4 regions of the Sphingobacterium sp. BN32 genome follow, and region 3 is predicted to be linked to each of the others. Evidence: riboswitches for the same ligand, from Rfam matches in the RefSeq annotation. Region 3 holds a riboswitch; each other region holds the start of a gene.
The links. A riboswitch is a leader RNA that binds a small molecule or an ion and turns the genes downstream of it on or off. The one in region 3 is predicted to bind S-adenosylmethionine.
Positions count from the first base shown of each region.

Region 1: linked by a shared signal. The riboswitch ahead of QYC40_RS10420 (O-acetylhomoserine aminocarboxypropyltransferase/cysteine synthase family protein) and the one ahead of QYC40_RS15975 (methylenetetrahydrofolate reductase) in region 3 are both predicted to bind S-adenosylmethionine.
Region 2: linked by a shared signal. The riboswitch ahead of metE (5-methyltetrahydropteroyltriglutamate--homocysteine S-methyltransferase) and the one ahead of QYC40_RS15975 (methylenetetrahydrofolate reductase) in region 3 are both predicted to bind S-adenosylmethionine.
Region 4: linked by a shared signal. The riboswitch ahead of QYC40_RS08710 (5-oxoprolinase) and the one ahead of QYC40_RS15975 (methylenetetrahydrofolate reductase) in region 3 are both predicted to bind S-adenosylmethionine.

Region 1 is NZ_CP129963.1:2,469,273-2,475,053, reverse strand. It holds gene QYC40_RS10425 (homoserine dehydrogenase) at 1-118, opposite strand, end outside; gene QYC40_RS10420 (O-acetylhomoserine aminocarboxypropyltransferase/cysteine synthase family protein) at 182-1,489, opposite strand; SAM riboswitch class I at 1,725-1,838, opposite strand; gene QYC40_RS10415 (hypothetical protein) at 2,017-2,451, opposite strand; gene dapA (4-hydroxy-tetrahydrodipicolinate synthase) at 2,564-3,442, opposite strand; gene ligA (NAD-dependent DNA ligase LigA) at 3,471-5,489, opposite strand; gene QYC40_RS10400 (glycosyltransferase family 2 protein) at 5,610-5,781, opposite strand, start outside.
Region 2 is NZ_CP129963.1:3,642,357-3,648,137, reverse strand. It holds gene QYC40_RS15515 (BrxA/BrxB family bacilliredoxin) at 1-306, opposite strand, end outside; gene ahcY (adenosylhomocysteinase) at 472-1,788, shown strand; SAM riboswitch class I at 2,154-2,253, shown strand; gene metE (5-methyltetrahydropteroyltriglutamate--homocysteine S-methyltransferase) at 2,324-4,633, shown strand; gene QYC40_RS15500 (APC family permease) at 4,723-5,781, opposite strand, start outside.
Region 3 is NZ_CP129963.1:3,757,363-3,763,143, reverse strand. It holds gene QYC40_RS15990 (RagB/SusD family nutrient uptake outer membrane protein) at 1-471, opposite strand, end outside; gene QYC40_RS15985 (SusC/RagA family TonB-linked outer membrane protein) at 490-3,573, opposite strand; gene rimM (ribosome maturation factor RimM) at 3,929-4,456, shown strand; SAM riboswitch class I at 4,536-4,634, shown strand; gene QYC40_RS15975 (methylenetetrahydrofolate reductase) at 4,680-5,636, shown strand.
Region 4 is NZ_CP129963.1:2,068,470-2,074,250, reverse strand. It holds gene QYC40_RS08715 (DUF2891 domain-containing protein) at 1-777, shown strand, start outside; gene QYC40_RS08710 (5-oxoprolinase) at 1,155-1,412, opposite strand; SAM-I-IV-variant riboswitch at 1,470-1,563, opposite strand; gene rpoN (RNA polymerase factor sigma-54) at 2,212-3,675, opposite strand; gene QYC40_RS08700 (transglycosylase domain-containing protein) at 3,904-5,781, shown strand, end outside.

The DNA.
Region 1 (5,781 bases), 1.3 Mb from region 3:
GATTTTTGATAACAAATTTCTTAATCTCTAGATTTAAATCCTTCGTCTTGATAATATCGTATAATCCTTGGCCGACAACGCCGAAACCAAACATCCCGATAACAAGTTTTTTACTCATGGTATTCTTTTAGTGTTCTTTTTTCGTTTTTTAATTTAATCTGCGATCTATTGATGCTGATACCTATTTGATTTTCTCAAAAGCTTGCTCTAAATCTGCTTTGATATCGTCGATGTGCTCAATACCTACAGATAGTCTTAGCTGTCCTGGAAGAACGCCGGCTTTCGCTTGATCTTCAGCGCTCAACTGCTGATGCGTAGTTGCAGCAGGGTGGATAATCAAAGTCTTTGCATCCCCAACATTCGCTAAGTGGCTGATCAATTGCAAAGCATCGATAAAGTCGTTCGCTTTCTCCACGCCGCCCTTAACAGTGAATGACAACACTGCTCCGTATCCATTCTTCAAATACTTCTGCGCATTCTGATGATACGGATGGTTCTTCAATCCAGGATAGCTTACTTTCTCCACTTGTGGATGAGCATCTAACCATTGTGCAATCTCCAAAGTATTATCCACATGGCGTTGTACGCGTAGGGATAGGGTTTCTAAGCCTTGTACCAATAGGAAAGAGTTGAATGGAGATAGGGCAGGGCCGAAGTCTCTTAAGCCTTCCACGCGCGCTCTAATAGCAAATTGTATATTTCCAAAAGGACCATTCTCACCAAATACATCTGAGAACACTAATCCATGATATCCTTCGGATGGTTCAGAGAATTGCTTGAATTTTCCATTGCCCCAGTTGTAGTTACCACCATCGATGATCACACCGCCGATACTCGTACCATGGCCACCGATCCATTTTGTAGCGGATTCAACAACTACGTTCGCTCCATGCTCCAATGGCTTAAACAAATATCCACCAGCACCGAATGTATTGTCAACGATCAATGGAAGGTCATGTTTTTTCGCAACAGCAGCGATGCGGTCGAAATCCGGGATGTTATAGCTCGGATTACCGATCGTTTCTACGTAGATAGCTTTCGTTTTATCGTCGATTAAAGCCTCAATTTTATCAGCGTCGGTATCTTCTGCAAAGCGAGCTTCGATGCCTAAGCGTTTGAAAGAAACTTTAAACTGGTTGTATGTACCACCGTAGAGGTTTGCACCCGATACAAAGTTATCACCAGCCTCTAAAATGTTGGTTAAAGCGATGAACTGTGCAGCTTGTCCCGAAGCTACAGCAACTGCGGCAACACCTCCCTCTAATGCAGCGATGCGTTTTTCAAACACATCCGTTGTCGGGTTCATGATGCGGGTATAGATATTTCCGAATTGTTTTAATGCGAATAGATTAGCACCGTGCTCTGCATTCTCAAATACATAAGACGATGTTTGGTAGATTGGCAATGCTCTAGATCCAGTAGTAGGGTCTACTTCTTGTCCTGCATGTACCTGTAATGTTTCAAATTTTAAGTTCTTAATATCAGCCATTGTTGTAATTTTTTAAAATGATAAATAATGAATTATGTTCTTTTGTCGCTAAGCTTTGGTCGTCATGTAAAGATATAAGAATTCCTTATCCAAGGAATCTGGGAATACCGACGACTAGCGCATTCGTGAACAGGTGTTCACGACGAAAAAGATAGTAAGGGAAGAATTGCTAGCAGGTTTGCCGCTAGAAAATCCAATAAAAGAATTTGTAAATGTTGAAGTCATAGTCTTTTGTCATTTATATGCTCCTCAGCTTAATTGCTTTGGACAGGAATTGGCACCTTTTCAATCGTTATTGAAGGTTGCCAGTGGGTCTTTGAGCCAGTCTCTCGCCACTTCTTTATAAATCAAGACCAATCGTAATGATGGGTTTTGATTAGGTACCAATTGCTTGGCACTGCGCAAATATACATCGCTAAAATCAATTATGCAATGTTTTTTTAATAAACAAGCTTCTGAATGCGATAAGTATTGAAAATATCGAACTCAGAAGCTTGCAAAAATATCAATCTGATAATAGCCTCAGCTTAATAAGAACCGGATTTTAAATCGCGCATTTGGATAATTTGGTCTACCACGTAGACTGTATTTCCTCGCCATGGTAACACACCACGGTATTCCTTATAGTGAAGATCGAATACCTTTCCACTATTTACTTCTAAAATACGGTATATTGAATCGTTCTCTACGGAAAACTCAAACTGATTGCTCGTTAATCCTGTGCCGGTTTTCGTTGCGCCAAAACCCTCTTGAATCAGTTTTCCTTCGTACGTTTTAAAGATATTGCCTTTCTTCACGGCATAGTTCAAGACGCCGGATTTTACACCCTCACCAAAAACATTGTAGTAATTCCAATAGACCCAACCTGCAACGATTAGGACAACGATTAATAGTGTCCAGCTGATGAACTTGCCGATCATTGATCCGCCTTTCTTAGGCTGTTGGTTTGTTGTGGTTTCCATGTTATGTTATTTATTTGTCTGCAATCCGCAAAAAAGATACCTAAAATAAAAACTTTACGCGAAAAGAAATCCATTAGTAGCTGTATCTCTGCAAATGATTAAGAAACAAATACTAGGAAAGTTTTTTGATCTCCAGATCTATGCCTTCTTGTGTCTGTTTTCCAACAGGTACCAACGGTAATCGAACGATGTCATCACCATAACCTTTCTGTTTCAGGATGTATTTTACACCTGCAGGATTTCCTTCGATAAAACATAGGTCGGTAATGCGCAGAAGATCCGAATGTATGATTCTTGCTTGCTCAAAATTACCTTCTAAACATAGGTGAGCTAATGCAGAAACCTTGTTCGGATAAGCATTTCCAACAACTGAGATAATACCTACAGCACCCAAAGCGATCATCGGCAGGGTAGCAGGGTCATCACCGGAAATCAACATGAAGTCCGCCGGCTTATCGCGAAGAATCTCGCTGAACTGCGCAAAGCTACCTGATGCCTCTTTGATGGCGACAATGTTCTTAAAATCATTTGCCAACCTCACAGTTGTTGCAGCAGTCATATTGCTGCCTGTTCTTCCTGGTACATTATATAAGATAATCGGAAGCGGAGAAACCTCAGCAATAGCTTTATAGTGCTGATAAATTCCTTCTTGCGTTGGCTTATTGTAGTAAGGAGATACTGAAAGAATGGCGATATAATCCAAAACTTCGAAAGTCTTCACTTGCTCTGCAATTTCCATGGTGTTGTTACCGCCAATGCCGGCCACCAACGGAATACGCTTATCTACATGCTTCGAAGTAAATGCCCAAACCTGCTTTCGTTCCTCCTTCGACAACGTGGCAGTTTCGCCAGTTGTTCCCAAAGAAACGATGTAATCAATTCCCCCATGAATTTGGTAGTCAATCAGCCTACCTAGGGTCTCATAATCAACAGATCCGTCTGCATTAAAAGGTGTAACGATCGCTACGCCTGCTCCTTGAAGCTCATTCATTCGTATATAATTATTTAATTTATGTATTCTATTTGTTAATCATTGCCAACAGCTCGCCTTCCGAAATAATCGGAACGCCCAGCTTCTCAGCTTTTGCCAATTTCGATGGCCCCATTTTATCCCCTGCAACCAGGTAATTTAGTTTTGCAGATATTCCGCTTAACATTTTCCCGCCATGCGATTCTATCAATGCCGTAAGTTCTTCTCGAGAGTAATCGGCGAATACACCTGATATCAAGAAAGTCTGACCAGAAAGACCGTCGCCCGCAAGCACTATTTCCTTCTCTTCTATTTCAAATTGCAGACCCGCCGCTTTCAACTTCTCAATCTCTTCCCAATGCTCAGGCTGGTTCAGGTAAAAATGTATACTTTCCGCAATACGGAAACCGATATCCGGAACAGATTCTATCTCTTGTGCAGAAGCAGCTGCGATTGCATCAATATTCTTAAAATGCTGTGCTAATTTCTTCGCAACCGTCTCACCGATATGACGGATCCCCAAGCCAAATAACACTTTCTCAAATGGCTTTTGTTTCGATGCCTCCAAACCGGCTAGCATGTTGTCGATAGACTTTTGACCAAAACGTTCTAAACCTACCAACTTATCCTGATGGTCTTTCAATGCATAGAGATCGGAAATTTTAGAGACCAATCCTAAGCGGAAGAAGGTTTCGATGGTTTCATCACCAAGACCTTGCACATCCATCATCTTGCGACCGATAAAATGCTGAAGCTTTCCAACAATTTGCGGTCTGCAACCATCCTCATTCGGACAATAATGTACAGCCTCGCCTTCCTGACGGATCAGCTCGCTTCCACATTCCGGGCAATGCGTCGGGTAGACAATAGCAACAGCCCCTGCAGGACGTTTCTCGACATTCGCAGAAATAATCTTTGGGATAATTTCACCACCTTTTTCTACAAATACCGTATCGCCTTCGTGCAGATCCAAACGTGCAATTTCGTTAGCATTGTGCAGAGAAGCCCGCTTTACGGTAGTTCCCGCTAAAAGTACCGGTTGCAAATTAGCAACTGGCGTCACAGCGCCTGTTCTTCCAACCTGATAACTAATGCTCTTCAAGATGGTTTCAACACGCTCTGCTTTAAATTTATAAGAGATTGCCCAACGTGGAGACTTTGCTGTAAAGCCAAGATCTTCCTGCTGCGCATAATCATTTACTTTAATAACAATCCCATCAATCTCATAGGATAGCTTATGTCGGGCTTCATCCCAATAATGGATAAAATCTAGTACCTCATCAATATTGTTGCATAGTTTCGTGTGCTCACAAACATGGAACCCCCAATCTTTTACAGCTTCAATACTCTGCCAGTGGCTGTCGAATAGTTTATTTCTATTGTCAGCATACAGAAAATAGAGGAAGCAGTCTAATGGTCGCTTAGCAACCTCTGCGGAATCCTGTAGCTTTATGGTGCCTGAAGCAAAGTTTCTTGGGTTAGCATAGGTCTGATCGCCATTTTCTTCGCGCTCCTTGTTCAGACGAAGAAACGCCGACTTATGCATGAAAATCTCGCCTCTGATTTCAAAGTTATCTGGATAGTTCCCCTTTTTTAATTGGTGCGGAATACTGCGAATGGTGCGTACGTTGTTGGTCACTTCATCACCTTGGGTTCCATCACCACGCGTTACGGCTTTGACCAGCTTGCCATTTTCGTAGGTCAGCGAAATAGATAATCCGTCGAATTTAAGCTCGCATACATATTGAAACTGATCGCCAATCACCTTCCTTACGCGGTTGTCAAAATCTTTTAACTCTTGTTCGTTGTACGTGTTGCCCAATGACATCATCGGCCATTTATGCTTTACGGTCTTGAACTTTTGCGTAATATCTCCACCGACCTTGAGGGTAGGAGAGTTGGGATCACGATATTGAGGGTATTGAGCCTCTAAAGATTCTAATTCTTTGAGTTTCTGATCAAAATCATAGTCAGAAATCAACGATTGTGCTAATACATAGTACTGGTAATTATACTCGTTTAATTCCTGGGTGAGCTGCTCAATTTTTGACTGGATATCTGCTGACATAGACCACGAAAATACAAAATATTCTAGGCCTAAAACAATTTAAAACAACTATTTAATTAAATCGGCAAACTATAGAGCAATAAAAGATAAACCAGTAAAAAACATTGTTCAGCAGAACGGCTAATGATGGAAATTATTGTCTTTTAGTTGGGAGAATTTATGGATATTATTCACGTAAAAATCCCATACGATGGAGTTTTTGTATTGTCCAACTTTGTTCTCTTTGTTCGAATAAGTTTTTCGTTTTTTTGCGTTTTTAATGAAGTTTTTGAAGAAATATTGATGCGCACGG
Region 2 (5,781 bases), 120 kb from region 3:
AAATAATGCCATTGCTGGAGACGATGGAGGATAAGGCAACATATACTGGCGTGCTTTATCTACAGCGTCTTTTTCCATACCTGCAAATACCGTAACTAATTTGTCCGGATGTTTAGCGTTTTTTACTGCAGCTTTCGCAGCAGGGCGTGCATTTGCTGCCGCACAACCACATACGGAGTTTACAACAACGAACACAGTTCCTTCAGAAGGGATCGCTGCATCAACTTCTTCAACACTTTTTAATTCTTGGAATCCTGCGTCTACAAGTTCTTGACGCATTGGAGCTACTAGATATTCTGGGTACATTTTCTTTACTTTTTAGTTTATGCAAATATAGTCTTAAAACTGAGTTACGTCAAGCAAGGTTCCTCAAGTTAATGTCAATTTCTACAGGTATAATGCTATTGCATTTTGAATTGAGTTGGCTATCAAGTAATTTTGTATCGCAAAAAACTAAAATAAAGATTATTTATGTCATCATTAGAAACTACCTACGTACCTTACAAAGTGAAAGATATCTCTTTAGCAGAATGGGGTCGTAAAGAAATAGAATTGGCAGAAGCAGAGATGCCAGGATTAATGAGCCTTCGTAAAGAGTTTGGTGCTTCTAAACCTTTAAAAGGTGCTCGTATTGCCGGCTGTTTGCACATGACGATTCAGACTGCTGTGTTAATCGAGACATTGGTAGAATTAGGTGCAGATGTATCTTGGTCATCATGTAACATCTTCTCAACACAAGATCATGCGGCTGCGGCAATCGCTGCAGCGGGAATTCCGGTTTACGCCTGGAAAGGGATGAACGAAGAGGAATTCAACTGGTGTATTGAGCAGACTTTATTCTTCGGCGAAGAACGTCAACCTTTAAATATGATTTTAGATGATGGTGGTGATTTGACCAATATGGTGTTCGATCAATTCCCTGAGTTAATCGATGGCATCAGAGGTCTTTCTGAAGAGACTACAACCGGCGTGCACCGTTTATACGAGCGCATGAAAAACGGTACATTGCACTTACCAGCAATCAACGTAAATGACTCGGTTACTAAATCGAAATTTGATAATAAATATGGCTGCCGCGAATCTTTAGTAGATGCGATCCGTCGCGCTACAGACTTAATGTTAGCAGGAAAAGTTGCGGTTGTAGCAGGTTACGGCGATGTGGGTAAAGGTTCTGCAGAATCGTTACGTTCAGCGGGAGTTCGCGTAATCGTTACGGAAATTGATCCTATCTGTGCGTTGCAAGCAGCAATGGAAGGTTTCGAAGTGAAGAAAATGGCTGATGCGATCGTTGAAGCTAATATCGTTGTAACGACGACAGGTAACAAGGATATCGTTCGTCCAGAACACTTCAAAGCAATGAAAGATAAAACAGTTGTTTGTAATATCGGACACTTCGATAATGAAATCGATGTTGCTTGGTTAAACGAAAACTACGGATCGACTAAAGTGGAAATCAAACCGCAAGTTGATAAATATACCATCGACGGTAAAGATATTATCTTATTAGCTGAAGGCCGTTTAGTAAACTTAGGCTGTGCGACTGGTCACCCTTCTTTCGTGATGTCAAACTCGTTCACTAACCAAACGCTTGCGCAACTGGAGTTGTGGACTAATACAGACCAATACGAAAAACAAGTGTACACACTTCCTAAACACCTAGATGAGAAAGTTGCTCGTTTGCACTTAGCTCATATCGGTGTAGAATTAGAGGAACTAACACAAGAACAAGCAGCCTATATCGGTGTTACCGTAGAAGGTCCTTACAAACCGGAAGCGTATCGTTACTAGATTTTAGAATCTAGATTTTAGATATTAGATGTAAGATTTTAGAACCTGCAGCAATGCAGGTTCTTTTTTTTGGTTTGTTTTGAAATAGTATTTAGTATTTAGTACTTAGTATAAAGACCTATGGTGGGCAATTTGTCCCTCACTTTTACCGCATGCCAAATATCCTGTCAATCCTTGAATCCTTCGTTTCCTGCTTCAAGACAGGTTCTCTTATCTAATGCCTAAAAATGGTTTTCCGCCCTAGGTCTAACTACTAACTACTAAATACTAACTACTTTTTTTGTTCAAACAAGAGTCTAATGTCTAAAATCTAATATCTAAAATCTTTTTTTGTTTTATTCAAATCTTCTCCATATCTTAGCCGTCGCTTATAGAGAAAGGCAGAGGGAATAGACCCGATGAAGCCTTAGCAACCTGTCTCTTGACAAGGTGCTAAATTCTACCTTTAAAAAGGAATGATAAGCCAAGTTCACTAGTCCTAAGTGGCCTTCTCTAGCAAAGTAAAATAGTAGATTAAAAATTTATTCAATACTGTATGTTATTAACGAACAACTTAGGTTACCCACGTGTGGGTGCATTCCGCGAGCTAAAGAAAGCTAACGAAGCTTACTGGGCGAAAAAAATTAGCGCGGAAGAATTATTGCAAGCTGGACTGAAAATCCGTGAAGGCAACTGGAAGACTCAACAAGAGGCGGGTATCGATTTGATCCCATCAAATGACTTCTCTTTTTACGATCAAGTATTAGACTTATCTTTAACTGTAGGTGCAATCCCTGCTCGTTACAATTCATTATTAAATAAAATCGATCGCCAATATAACTTAGACTTATATTTTGCGATGGCACGTGGTTTCCAAGAGGGTGGCGTAGATGTTACGGCTATGGAAATGACAAAATGGTTCGACACGAACTACCACTATATCGTTCCTGAGTTTGTAAAAAACCAAGAATTCAAATTAACTTCTGAAAAATTCTTAAGCGAATATAACGAAGCTAAACAATTGGGTATCGAAACTAAGCCAGTTGTCCTTGGCCCAATCTCTTACTTATTATTAGGTAAAGAAAAAGAATCAGGATTTAACCGTATCGACCTTATCGACAACTTACTTCCTGTATACGAAGAAATCTTATCAAAATTAGCGGAAGCTGGTGCTCAATACGTTCAAATCGACGAGCCTTTCTTAGCGCTTGATATTGATGATGCTACTCGCGCATTGTACGGTAAAGTTTTTGAAAAACTTGCTGCTGCTGCGAAAGGCGTTAAATTAATCGTTGCTACTTATTTCGAAGCGCTACGTGACAACGAAGACACAGCAGTTAGTCTTCCGGTTCACGCTTTACACCTAGACTTGGTTCGTGGTGAAAATCAGCTTGACACTATATTATCAAAAGTTCCAGCTTCATTGACTTTATCTTTAGGTATTGTTGAAGGAAGAAACATCTGGAAAAATGACTACGAAAACTCTTTAGTAAAAATCAAACAAGCAGTAGATGCTTTAGGAAAAGACCGCGTATGGGTTGCTCCTTCATCATCATTATTGCACGTTCCTTTCGATTTAGATAACGAGCATAACGAAGAGTCGCTTCCTAAAGAAGTTAAAAACTGGTTAGCATTTGCTAAACAAAAGTTAGCGGAAGTTAAAGACTTAGCCGTATTAGCAGATGGTGAAGTTGATGCTGCGACGCAAGAGCGTTTCGAAGCAAACAAAGCTGCTGCAGAAAGCCGTCGTACATCGCCATTAATCCACAAACCTGAAGTTAAAGAGCGCGTTAATAACATTACTGATGAAGACGCAAAACGTACTTCAGGCTTCGATGCTCGTAAAGCTGCTCAACAAGCGAAATTTAACTTGCCAGGATTCGCAACAACAACAATCGGTTCATTCCCACAAACGAAAGATGTTCGTAAATGGAGAGCTGACTTGAAAAAAGGTGCAATCACACAAGAGCAATACGACAAAGAGATCGCAGAAGAAACTGAAAGAACAATCCGTTTACAGGAAGAATTAGATATCGATGTATTAGTACACGGTGAATTCGAGCGTAACGACATGGTTGAGTACTTCGGTGAGCAATTAGCAGGATACGCATTCACACAAAACGGATGGGTTCAATCATACGGTTCTCGTTGTGTTAAACCTCCGGTAATTTATGGTGATGTGTACCGTCCTGAAGATATGACTGTACGTTGGTCAGCATATGCACAATCATTGACTAACCGTCCAGTGAAAGGGATGTTAACAGGTCCTGTTACGATCTTACAATGGTCTTTCGTACGTAACGATCAACCTCGTTCGACAACGACATACCAAATCGCTTTAGCTATTCTTGACGAAGTTCAAGCATTAGAAAAAGCAGGTATCAAGATTATTCAAATTGATGAGCCAGCAATTCGCGAAGGTTTACCATTGCGTAAAGGTGATCAACAAGCATATTTAGATTGGGCTGTACGTTCATTCCGCGTTTCTTCGTCAAACGTTGATGATGATACACAGATCCACACGCACATGTGTTATTCAGAATTCAACGATATCATCCAAGATATCGCTGCAATGGATGCTGACGTGATCACAATCGAGACTTCACGTTCTCAAATGGAATTATTAGATGCATTTGCTGACTTTAAATATCCTAACGATATTGGTCCTGGTGTATATGATATCCACTCTCCACGTGTTCCTAGCACGGAAGAAATGGTGAATTTACTTCGTAAAGCAAAAGCGGTAGTTCCTGCTGAGCAATTATGGGTTAACCCTGACTGTGGTTTGAAAACTCGTGCTTGGCCTGAGACAAAAGCTGCACTAGAATCTATGGTGGAAGCCGCTAAGATTTTAAGAGCTGAATAAACTTAGCTTGTAGTAATATAAAATATCGTATGAAACGGTCTGCGTAGTGATATGCAGACCGTTTTTTTGTGCTATTTCCGGCGACTATGCTATTTATTTGCTCGTATGCTCAGGTAATAGATTGGTACACCCATCATAATGAGGATAAATCCTGGCCAGGTATAGTTCGGCTTGAACAAGATTAATAGCACACAGAATACAGTTCCTATAATGAGATAGATCAATGGCGTAATCGGATAGAGGAATGTTCTATAACTTCTTTCTAGCGTAGGTTTCTTCACGCGCAGATAGATGACGCCAAATACGGTGATCATATAGAAGATGACAATAACGAAGGACACCATATCCAATAGGTTACCGTATTGTCCACTAAGGCACAGTAGGGATGCCCATATCCCTTGTAACCACAGCGATCTTTCGGGAACATCATGCTTATTGTTCGCGATCGCCTGTTTAAGAAAAAGGCCGTCTTTTGCCATTGTCTGAAATACGCGAGCACCAGAAAGCACAATTCCATTCACACAGCCAAATGTCGAAACCATAACCAACAAGGCCATCGCAATAGTGCCACTATGTCCCAGCAGCTTTTCAGCCGCTGCTACGGCAACCCTGTCGTTTGCCGCAAATGCAATCTCATCGCGGTTGAGTGCTGAGAGATAAACATAATTACAGAATAGATACAAGACCATGACTAAGGTGGTCCCAATCACCATAGAACGCACGACATCACGTTTGGGGTTCTTCATTTCACCAGCTACAAAGGTCACATTCTCCCATGCTACGCTACTGAAAATGGAACCTACCATTGCAGCAGCGATTCCTCCCATCAGTGTAGCCCCAGAAATACTAGTCCAGCCTTCCCCTTTTAGATTTTGAAAGGCATGCCATCTGTAGGAAATGTTTTCGAAGAAGAAATTTGATTTTATTAAATAGACGCCCCCAATTATTAGCAGGATCAAAGCAATGATTTTAGAGGATGTAAAAAGAAACTGTACGATTTTTCCGCTCTGTATTCCCTTTGTATTGATATAGGTCAGCAGGAGTATGACGAGAATAGCGAGGATCTGCATCCAGGTGATCATGAAACTGCCGTTTTGGTAAAGCGGAGGGGCATCATTTAGTTGCGGGAAGAGGTAGCCCGTAAATTT
Region 3 (5,781 bases):
GATTGGCACGCCTAAGTTTGTTTCCGGGCTTTGGTAGTATGGGCGGCCGTATGCACGCACCAGATAAAAGTACATTAGACCGCGGATGTAATAACATTCGCCAATTTGATTGTCGACTTCTACGCTCTCGCCTTCTTTTAGGAATTTCATTGCGTTCGATGCTTGTGCTATCGCTTTGTAACTGTAGTCCCAGAAGTTGGATAAGCGGTAGTTATTTGGCGTACGAGAGAAGGAGATAAACTCATAGAAAGCATCTGTTGATGCTCCACGAATCATCATGTTATCGCCTGCGTATTCACCAGCGCGGTGCATGGGGTCAGACCATGCTTTTAATTGTGCGTATGCACCTGTAATTAGGGCTTGCGGATTTTCTGCCACCCCCTCTGTATCCATTGATCCTTTAGGCAATCTGTCGAGCTCGCATGAGGAGAACAAGGCTGTTGCCGATAGTAAAAATAATAGCTTTTTCATATGATATAATCCCCTCAATTAAAATGTAACATTTAAACCAAACATAAACTTACGTGTCGCTGGGTAAACCGCAGGAAGCGCTGTCTCCAACAATTTTCCTGTCTCCGGGTTGATGGTTGCTTCTGGATCTACACCGGAGTAGTTTGTCCATGTGAATAAGTTTTCGCCGGATAAGAATACTCTGACGTTGCTTAAATAGTATTGAGGTAGTTTGAACGAATAACCTACAGCTAATGATCTTAATCTTAAGAAATCATTGCTTTCAAGGTATCTTGATGATGCTTTGTTACCATTGTTGGCGTTGTTATAGCGTGCTACCGGATGGGTTGCCACGTCGCCTGGTTTTTCCCAACGGCTCCAGCCATCTTGCAATTTCATTTGGTTTCTGTCTACGTAGGCACCGTCAGCATCTAATTCCTGGCGTGCATAGTTGTATTTCTGTCCACCGATAGAGAAACCGAAGTTTGCTGTCAAATCGAAATCTTTGTAGGCTACGAATGTTCCGAACCCACCGAACAAATCTGCTGCTGCTTTGCCCATTTTACGGTACGTTCCATCGGCATATTTCTCTGTTTTGCTTTGGCCGATTACATTTCCTTCTGCGTCCAAATCGTCTTTGTACCACATTGGTTTGCCGTTGTCTGGATTTACGCCAGCCCATTCGATCATGTAATAGGTATCTACAGGAGCGCCGATTTCCAATAGACGTTGTGCAGAACCCGCGATGCCTGAGTTATCGCCAGCAATAATAGGCTTAGAAACCAATTCGCCGTTTTGAAGCGTTTTGTATAGGTCCGTCAATTTGTTTTTATTATGTCCTAAGTTGAGGTCCATGCTCCATAACCAGTCGCCTTTTTTGATGATATCACCACCAATAGTCAACTCATAACCTCTATTCTGCATTTCACCAACGTTTCTCCAGATTGATGTAACACCGATTAAGCCAGTCACCGGAACTTGGAACAATACATTGTCTGTCGTTTTGTTATAGTAATCAGCGGTTAAGCGTAAGCGATTGTTGAAGAATCCCGCGTCTACTCCTACGCCTGCTGTATAGGTGTTTTCCCATTGTAGGTTTGGATTTCCGATTTGACTAATCAATGCCCCCGGCGTGCCGTTGTAGCCTGATTGGGAGGTAATGGCATAAAGATCGTACTGTGGATAAAGGGATGTTGGTTTATTACCTACAGAACCGTATGCTGCGCGAAGTTTTAAGTTATTGATTTTATCAACATTGAACCAGCTTTCGTTATGGATGTTCCAGGCTCCACTGATGGAGAAGAAATTACCATATTTTACGTCGGTACCGAAGTTGGAAGCACCATCTCTACGGAAGGACGCTTGTGCTAAATAGCGGTTGTCGTATGCATAGTTTGCATTAGCTAAATAAGACTGCGTTGCCCACTCATTGATTGATCCCTTTGTGCGCTCTGGTTTAGCAACAACATCCAATACTTCGAAACCAGGTAAGAAGCCTGTTCCATAGATATCAATGATCTTTTCGTTGAAATCGTTGAATTCATAAGCAACAATACCATTCAATGCATGCTTGTCCCAAGTTTTGTTGAAACGTAATAATTGGTTGGTATAGCGGCGTGTATTATCCAAACGATATTCCGAGATACGCCCCAAGACGCTCTGACCTCCATTTGAACGTGGATCTGTGTAGCCCGATGAAGAATATAAATTCGTGCGGTAACTGTTCACCGAAGAGAATGTCAACCAATCTGTTAATCTAACATCGAAGTCAAAGTTACCTTGCAATTCGTAGTTCGTCGTTGCAGATTTATTCCATTGCAAGTCGTATAAGTAGTTTGTACTTGCGTTGTTTACCCATCCGCTGTAACGGTGTGGCACTAGATTTCCGTTCGCATCGTATGGACTATCCCAAGGTAGGTTAGTCACCATCGCACCTGTATCATATTGTCTATCGTCTGTTCCTCGACGGGCTGCAACGATGGAAGGTTTGATGCTTAACCATTCAAAAGGCTTGTATACTGTATTCAAACGGATGTTGTAACGGTCGTACTCAAAACCTTTGACAGCACCTAATTCATTGTAATATCCTAAGGAAAGGAATGATTGCAATGTTTCATTACCTCCTTGTAGGGAGATGTTGTGGTTTTGGGTGAAGCCATTGCGCGTTGCAACATCCCACCAATCGAAGTTTGAGTTTCTCAGCTCTTCATTCCATCTAGGGAATTTGATATCGCTTGCGTTTTGGAAAGATGCGAAGTAATCATATAATTCTGCTCCGTTCATCATCTGCAAATTTCCATTCGTCAACTGGTTGAAACCTAGTTTTGTTGAATAGGTTAGTTGCATTTTCTGTGATCTTGGCGCTTTCGTTGTCACGACCACAACACCGTTAGCTCCTTGGGAACCATAAAGTGATGTTGAAGCAGCATCTTTCAAGACCGTTAGGTTGGCAATATCATCTGGGTTTAAATCGCCAGGACCGTAGCCCACGATTACCCCATCGATTACCCAAAGTGGGCTAGTTACACCGTTTACCGAGGCTTGTCCGCGGATAACAACTGCACCGCGTGTTCCCGGTTTACCGGTGCTTGGTGCAACATATACACCAGCAGCTTTACCGTTCAACATGTTCTCCACAGAAGGGGTCGTCACGTCTCTAAGCTTTTGGCCGCTCACATTTTGCAATGCACCAGTTAAGCTTTCTTTCTTTTGCTGAATACCATAACCCACCACTACGACCTCATCTAAAGAATTTACTGATTCTTCCAAATTGATGGTCATGTTGTTGGATTCGATTTTCCGCTCTACCTTTTCATAACCTACAGCAGAAATAATTAGCGTTTGGCCAATTTTGGCATCGATCGAGAAAGCACCATTTTCGTCTGTTGAAGAGATGATTTTCGGATTTTCTTTCACGCTGATGGTGACAGCGGATAATGCTCCTGTTGCACCTTTGATCGTACCGGTTATTACTTCTTGGAAAGCAACGGCATGGATCGAGCTGGATTCCTTGAGGTTAGATGCAAGCACGGCATCGGGAGTAAGTAGGGCTAATGTCAGCACAGATGTAATTGGATAAAATGTACTGGCAAGAAATGCCCTGGATAATCTTTTTTTGCACATAAGTGTCGTGTTTAATAAAAGTAGATTTTGGCTACACAATTTAGTATTGTTGCGACAATATTAACTTTTTGTAAATAGAATGCTATATGCTTTTTGAACTCAAACGTTTGCGTATTTTGATGCAAACGATTGCATATGCAACAGCGTGTAAATATCGTTTTTGGTGAATACGTAACATTTTGGTAACATTAGGTTGTTTTAACAACTAGTTGTCAATCGATTAGATGGTCGCCTTTTACCTGATTTTTATATCTTTTTGATTTTCCTAATTGTTAAATTTCAGAGTGATCGTCTAGCTTTCGCAAGGCGTTTTATTGTCCGATTATTTCTGTATTTTTGCATTTTAATTCAGGCTATGACAATCGATCAAACATTCTATATAGGTTACATAAGTAAAACCCGCGGGTTGAAAGGAGAAGTTCAATTATTCTTTGAATTTGAGGACTATATGGATTTGGATTTTGATGTTTTGTTTCTCGAGGTCAACAAGAAGTTAGTACCCTATTTCGTTGATACGCTGAAGATGTATAATAATAGTACGGCCTACGCTACTTTTGAGGATATTGACCATATCGATAAGGCGCACCCCTTGATCCGCAAGAAAATGTATTTGCCCTTGGATCAGAAACCTGAGCGTGATCCTGATGATTTCCGATATACAGACTTGGTAGGCTATGTTGCGATAGAAGAGGAGGAGGGTGAGTTGGGCGAGATTACGCAGGTGCAAGAGATGCCGCAACAGTTTATTGCTACCGTAGATATGGATGGCACGGAAGTGATGTTTCCATTGAACGAAAACTTCATTGTAGGGATAGATCCTGAGGAACAGGTTGTTGTACTTCGACTTCCTGAAGGACTGATCGATATGTATTTCGAGCAATAGAACGAGGTTTTCGTTATTTTTCCATTTTATTTTCTGGTTTTCATTTTGAGTTCTTGCTTCTATTAGCGATATTAGCCCTCGCTTATAGAGAAAGGCAGAGGGACTAGACCCGCTGAAGCCTTAGCAACCTGTCCCTTGACAAGGTGCTAAATTCTACCCCGTTAGGGAAAGATAAGCTGAAACTCAGGTATCGCTGCGTTTTCTCTAAGCCTAAAGGAAATTTATGAAAATCGTAGACCACATTAAGAACGCAAAGGGGAAGACCCTATATTCATTTGAGTTATTGCCGCCGGCAAAAGGACAGGGAATCCAGAGTATTTTCAAGACAATGGATGAACTAATGGAGTTCAATCCGCCTTTTATCGATGTTACTTACCATCGCGAGGATTACTTGTATAAGCAGCATTCCAGTGGTTTGTTAGAGCGTGTTGCCTATAGGAAGCGTCCCGGCACAGTTGCTATCTGTGCTGCGATTATGAGTAAGTACAAGGTGGATGCGGTTCCGCATTTGATCTGTGGCGGTTTCACGAAGGAGGAAACGGAGAATGCTTTAATCGATCTTAACTTCTTGGGTATTGATAATGTCTTAGTACTGCGTGGCGACGCGAGAAAAGGCGATTCAGACTTTATCCCTACCGTCGGTGGGCATGCCTACGCAACGGATCTTTTGGAGCAGGTGGTGGATATGAACAACGGTCGTTATCTGCATGAGGATATCGAGAGCTCGGCGAAGACCGATTTCTGTATCGGTGTGGCGGGTTATCCGGAGAAGCACTTCGAGGCGCCAAACTTCAACACCGATTTTAAATGGTTGAAGAAGAAGGTAGAGATGGGCGCAGAATTTATTGTTACACAGATGTTTTTCAACGTAGAGAAGTATAAGGAATTTGTGACGAAGTGTCGCGAGCATGGCATCAATGTTCCGATTATCCCGGGCCTAAAACCGTTGACCACGAAGAACCAACTAATCACGCTTCCTCGTATCTTCCACTTGGATATTCCTGAGGAATTGAGTGATGCTGTGGATGCGTGTAAAACAAATGCCGATGTACGTCAGGTAGGTGAGGAATGGTTGGTTCAGCAGTGTAAAGAGCTGATTGAGTTTGGCGCGCCAGTTTTGCATTTCTATACCATGAGTAATCCGGGGCCAACGAAGAAGATTGTGCAGAAGTTGGTTTAGCATTAGAGATTAGATTTTAGACATCAGATATTAGAGCGTGGAGCCGATGTTTTAGACTCGGTTTTGTGATATAAGATAGAAGAGCCAAGACGAGAGTCTTGGTTTTTTATTTTTAATATTTTATTGGGCGAGTTGTTTGGGGGCT
Region 4 (5,781 bases), 1.7 Mb from region 3:
GCTAATGGAGAGGTTCGTAAAGTTCTTAATCAGCATATTACTGCTGATAATGTAATCATCGAGAAAGCTTTTTTTGAGGATAAGAATAATCTCGGGTTTGAACGTACCTACGGTTGGGCATGGCTTTTTAAATTGCAGGAGGAGCTGCACACTTGGAACGACCCGGATGCAAAACGCTGGGAGCAGGCCTTACAACCCTTAGTCGATTTACTAGTACAGCGCTACAAGGAGTATCTTCCGAAGCAACTTTACCCGATACGTACCGGGCAGCATGATAACACAGCTTTCGGTCTTTCCCTGTCGCTAGATTATGCACGTACCGTGGGCGACAAATCCTTCGAAGAAGTAATTAAAGAACATAGCCTTCGTTACTACAAACAGGATGTCAACTGTAATCTGGCATATGAACCTAGTGGAAATGACTTCCTCTCACCTTGTTTGGAAGAAGCATTTCTGATGAGCAAAGTAATGAATAAGCAGGATTATAATGCTTGGCTAAAGACATTTATGCCCGTTCTTTTTGATAAAGACTTTAAGTTAGAGCCGGCCGTAGTAAAAGATCGGACTGATGGAAAGTTAGTGCATCTAGATGGTCTAAATTACAGCCGAGCTGTCTGCTTAAAAGGAATCGTAAAACAAATCCCAGAACTGGAAGCCCTGAAAGCAATCGCTGAAAACCATATCGCATTTTCCATCGGAAATATCTCTGCAAAAGATGACTACATGGGCTCACACTGGCTAGGGACCTTTGCGTTGTATGCGCTTGCTGGGGAATAGTCTTTAGTACTTAGTATTTAGTAGTTAGTAGTTAGTAGTTAGTAGTTAGTAGTTAGACCTTGGGCGGGAATAGGAGTGATGTATTAGATGTTAGAAATTAGAGCAGCGCGCCGATTAGGCGCCTTTCTTTTTGCTGGTTTGTTTTTGAACAGGAAGAGAGAGTTTGTCTTGAATCAGGAAAGTTTGTTTTGAACCAAGAAAGGAAGGATTTAAGGATTAGCAGGATCCTGTATATCCTTTTATCTTTCCTTTCCTGGTTCAAGCCAACCTGTCATTTCATTTTCTAGCTGAAAGACAAAACCAAATCTCTAACGTAAAACATCTATTCCCGCCCTAGGTCTAAATACTAACTACTAACTACTAAATACTAACTACTATTAGATTGCAACCAGTCTATTCGCTTCCAAGCGTACTGCTACTCGTTGTATCAGTGTGATTCCATCTTCCTTCGAGATAATTGCCGAAAGATCAATTCCTCTTTTTGATAATGCAGATAATAAGGCAGTGCGAAATGCAGATTTACTTGTTCCCCAATTTGTTTTTACGATGTCGTTGTTGAGAATGACAAGTTCTTGAGTGGAGTAGTTCTTAAACTGCTCTTCAAGGTGCTGTTGTAATGGTTTTGTGTTTGACATACAATTAAGAATTAAAAGGGTTTAACCATAATTGCATTCAGAAAGGGTGAAATAAAGCTATTGCGTTTATTTTGGCATGATACCCGTATTGTTTTACCACCGCGGTGTCTTCACTCGGTTGGTATTGCTATGGCAATTCTGAATACTCTACAAATTTAGTAGATATTATTTTAAAATTCCAAATTTTTCAAAAAAAATATTTTTCAGGATGATCTGAAGCATGTAGGGAGAGGCAAGATGCTTCAAATGATACTAGTAGATATATGGCTTTTATCAAAAGCTTTTTATAACCTAATAAGCGCCCTTTTGGAGCGGTTATGATTGGGTTGATAAAGGGTTAAACAATGGGTTTACATTGGGTTTGAATTGGGTATGTATTGGGTTTGCATTGGGTTTGCATTGGGTTTGAGTCGACGAAGGGTTGAGTTGCTGTTGGGTGATAGTAGTTAGTCTTTAGTATTTAGTCTCTAGTATTTAGTCTTCAGTACTTAGTACTTAGTAGTTAATATAAAGACCTAGGGCGGCATTAGATTTTTGTCTTGAACCAGGAAAGCAAGGATTTAAGGATTGACAGGATCCTGGTCTATCCTTGCATCCTTCCTTTCCTGTTTCAAGACAAACCATAGTGTCAAAACAACTGAAAAAAATATCTCCTGTCTCTTCAAAAACAATCAACCAAAAATAAAGGCGCCTAATCGGCGCCCTGCTCTAAAATCTAATATCTAACGTCTAATGTCCAAAATCTATAGCCGCCCTAGGTCTAAATACTAAGTACTAACTACTAAATACTAATCACTACCTAAAGTTCCTTCCTCAACCTCGCTACCGGAATATTCATGGCTTCGCGGTATTTTGCGACCGTTCTACGAGCGATGGAGTAACCTTTTTCTTTTAGGATTTCAGTAAGTTTTTCGTCGGCAAGTGGTTTGCGTTTGTCTTCGTTGGCGATGCATTCTTCAAGGATTTTCTTTACTTCTTTATTGGATACTTCCTCGCCAGATTCTGTTTGTATAGCTTCCGAGAAGAAAGACTTAAGCAAGAACGTGCCGAATTCCGTTTGTACGTATTTGGAGTTTGCGACGCGGGATACAGTTGAAATATCCATTTCAATGCGGTCAGCTATGTCTTTTAAGATCATAGGTTTAAGCATGCGGTCATCTCCGGTTAGGAAATACTCGTATTGATATTCCATGATGGCGTTCATGGTCTTTAGGAGTGTCTGTTGTCTTTGTTTGATGGCATCGATGAACCACTTTGCGGAGTCGAGTTTCTGTTTTACAAACTGTACCGCTTCGCGCATCTTCTTATCGTTCTTTTCCGCTTTCTCATAATGTTCAAACATCTCCTGGTAGGAGCGGGATACGCGTAGCTCAGGAGCATTTCTGCCGTTAAGCGTTAGGTGTAGCACACCGTCGTTATTGCTGATATGGAAGTCGGGGATGATATGAAGTTGTTTTCCTGCTGCTGCTCCCGAATCTCCCGGTTTGGGGTTCAGTTTAAGAATTTCATTGACAATGTCTCGCAGCTCTTCCGAATTTACGCCTAACTGCTTTTCGATTTTGTCGTAATGCTTTTTCGTAAATTCTTCCAAATAGTTTTCCACCACCTGCATGGCCTTTTGTATAATCGGGTTCTCCTGATCTTTTTTGCGTAATTGTATTGCTAAACACTCTTGTAAGCTGCGCGCCCCAATGCCCGCTGGGTCAAACTCCTGAATAATACGCAGCATTTCTTCCACATCCTTTTCTTCAACGATAACGTTCTGCGAGAATGCTAAATCGTCAATCAATGAGGGGATAGGGCGACGTAAATAACCATCGTCGTCTAAGCTGCCGATGATTTGTTGACCGATTAAGTAATCTTTATTGGAAAGGGCTAATAAATCAAGCTGGTTCTGTAAATTTTCGAAGAATGAATCTTGGATAGCGATAGGCATTTCTTTCTTATTATCATCGTCATCCGAATCGTAGCCGCCGCCATAGTCCTTATAATCATCTTCTTGTATGTATTCATCTACGGAAAATTCATCTTCGTAGCTGCTATCTTCTGCGTTAAAATCATCGTCAGGATCCTTGTCTGGATATTCCTCGACAGGCTCATTCATATTGGCCAAACTGCCGTCTTCAAGCGCAGGATTCTCTTCTAATTCTTCTTTAATACGAGCATCAAGCGATACCGTAGGCACCTGAAGAAGTTTGATAAATTGAATCTGCTGAGGCGATAATTTTTGTAATAATTTCTGCTGTAACGTTTGTTTTAACATGTCCCCGATTATAAATCATGGTAAAAATAGCGAATATTATTTAATGGAGATCAATATATTATTTTAGGGAATTGGGTTTAGGTATAATTTTTGTGGCAATACTTGTTCATTCACAAGGAGAAATGTACTTCAAAACACGAACTGTTAAAATTCGTTAATTTTTAAACCTAAGTACATTTTTAGGCGTTTTAATACAGTTTTTTCCAAAGTTTTGCTCATATTTACCTCATGTTTAGACGGGTTAAAAACAAATTCTTGCGTATCGCACTGATAATTATCTATTTTGTTATTTTATTTACTTGCGCGGTACAAATCAACTTTCTAGGCCTGTTTGGAGCATGTCCCACGAAGAAAGAGATTTTGTTGCCCAGCTTAAATGTATCCTCAGAACTCTATACTGCAGACTCCGTTTTAATTGGTCGCTATTACAAACAAGATCGCGATCCGGTTCCTTTCGATAGTATTTCTCCCAATATCATTAACGCATTAATTGCGACAGAGGATGTGCGTTTTTATAAGCATAATGGCGTGGATGTTATTGGCTTATTCGGCGGCGTATTGTCTACGGTAGGAGGAAGCGATCGTGGAGCAAGTACCATTACCCAGCAGTTGGCGAAAAACCTATACCGAACTCGATATAAAGATTCACAAGGCTTACTCGGTAAGATTCCTGGCGTGGGAATTATCGTGACGAAGTACAAAGAATGGATGACGGCATTCAAGCTCGAGAATAAGTACAGCAAACAAGAGATCATTACGATGTATCTGAATACCGTTTCATTTAGCAATAACGCTTACGGCATCAAGTCGGCGTCGGTGCGCTATTTTGATAAGTTGCCGTCGGAGGTGTCTGTCAATGAAGCTGCCGTGCTCATCGGAATGTTGAAAGGAACAACCCTATACAACCCTATTCGCAACCCTAAAAATGCATTAACTCGTCGAAACGTCGTGTTGGGGCAGATGCAGAAAGAGGGCTTTTTGAAGCCGGAGGAGGTAAAGACTTTGTCGAAGGACTCTCTGGGGTTGAATTTGAATAATCAAGAAGTTCGCAACTCGAACGATTCGTATTTGCGTACCGCCGTTGAGAAGTGGTTGGAAAAATGGGCTGAAGAGAACGAAGTTGATATTTATACTTCGGGTTTAAAGATCTATACGACGATTGATTCGCGTATGCAAAAGGTTGCCGAAGATGCTGTTGCCTTAAAAATGAAGGATTTGCAGCGTAGGCTAGACAATATATGGTCTGGTCAAGAACCCTGGCGCGATAAGGAGGGAAATGTAATTCCGAATTTCTTGGAAGATCAGGCGCGGAAATTACCGGCTTTTGCGTATCTAAAAGAGAAATATCAGGATGAGGCGAAGGTATTCGAGGAGCTGAATAGGAAAAAGGAGATGGAAGTATTTACCTGGGATGGTATGGAAAAGGTAGAATATTCGTCAATGGATTCCTTAAAACATTATATCTCCATGTTGAATACAGGCATGATGTCTATGAATCCGTATTCCGGTGAGATCAAAGTTTGGGTGGGCGGTATCAATCATGATTTCTATAAGTTCGATCATGTCAACCAGGCCAAGCGTCAACCGGGATCAACATTCAAGCCGTTTGCCTATGTTACCGCACTAGAAGCTGGGAAAACGCCTTGCGATAAATATACCGACAAACCGGTTAAGATAGAATTTGTTAATAACAAAGGCGAGAACGAGATTTGGGAGCCTAAAAATGCCGATTGGAGTTTTTCTTACAGTGAACTGTCGCTAAGACATGCTTTAGCTCGTTCATTAAATTCAGTAACCGCTCAGATAACAGAAGAAGTGGGTTGGGACAATGTCGTCAAGATGGCACATACCTGTGGAATTGACAGCAAACTAGAATCTGTTCCTTCTGTAGGATTGGGGTCGAATGAGGTTTCTGTTTTTGAGATGGTTCGTGCATATAGCACGTTTATGAATGCTGGTAAAAAGACGGAGCCTATTTTGGTGAAGCGCATCGAAGATAAAGATGGGAAGGTATTAGCTGAGTTTAAATCCGAGCAGAAGCAGGTTATTAGTCCGGAGAATGCCTGGCTAATGGGTTATATGCTTCGTGGTACGATCGAAGAGTCT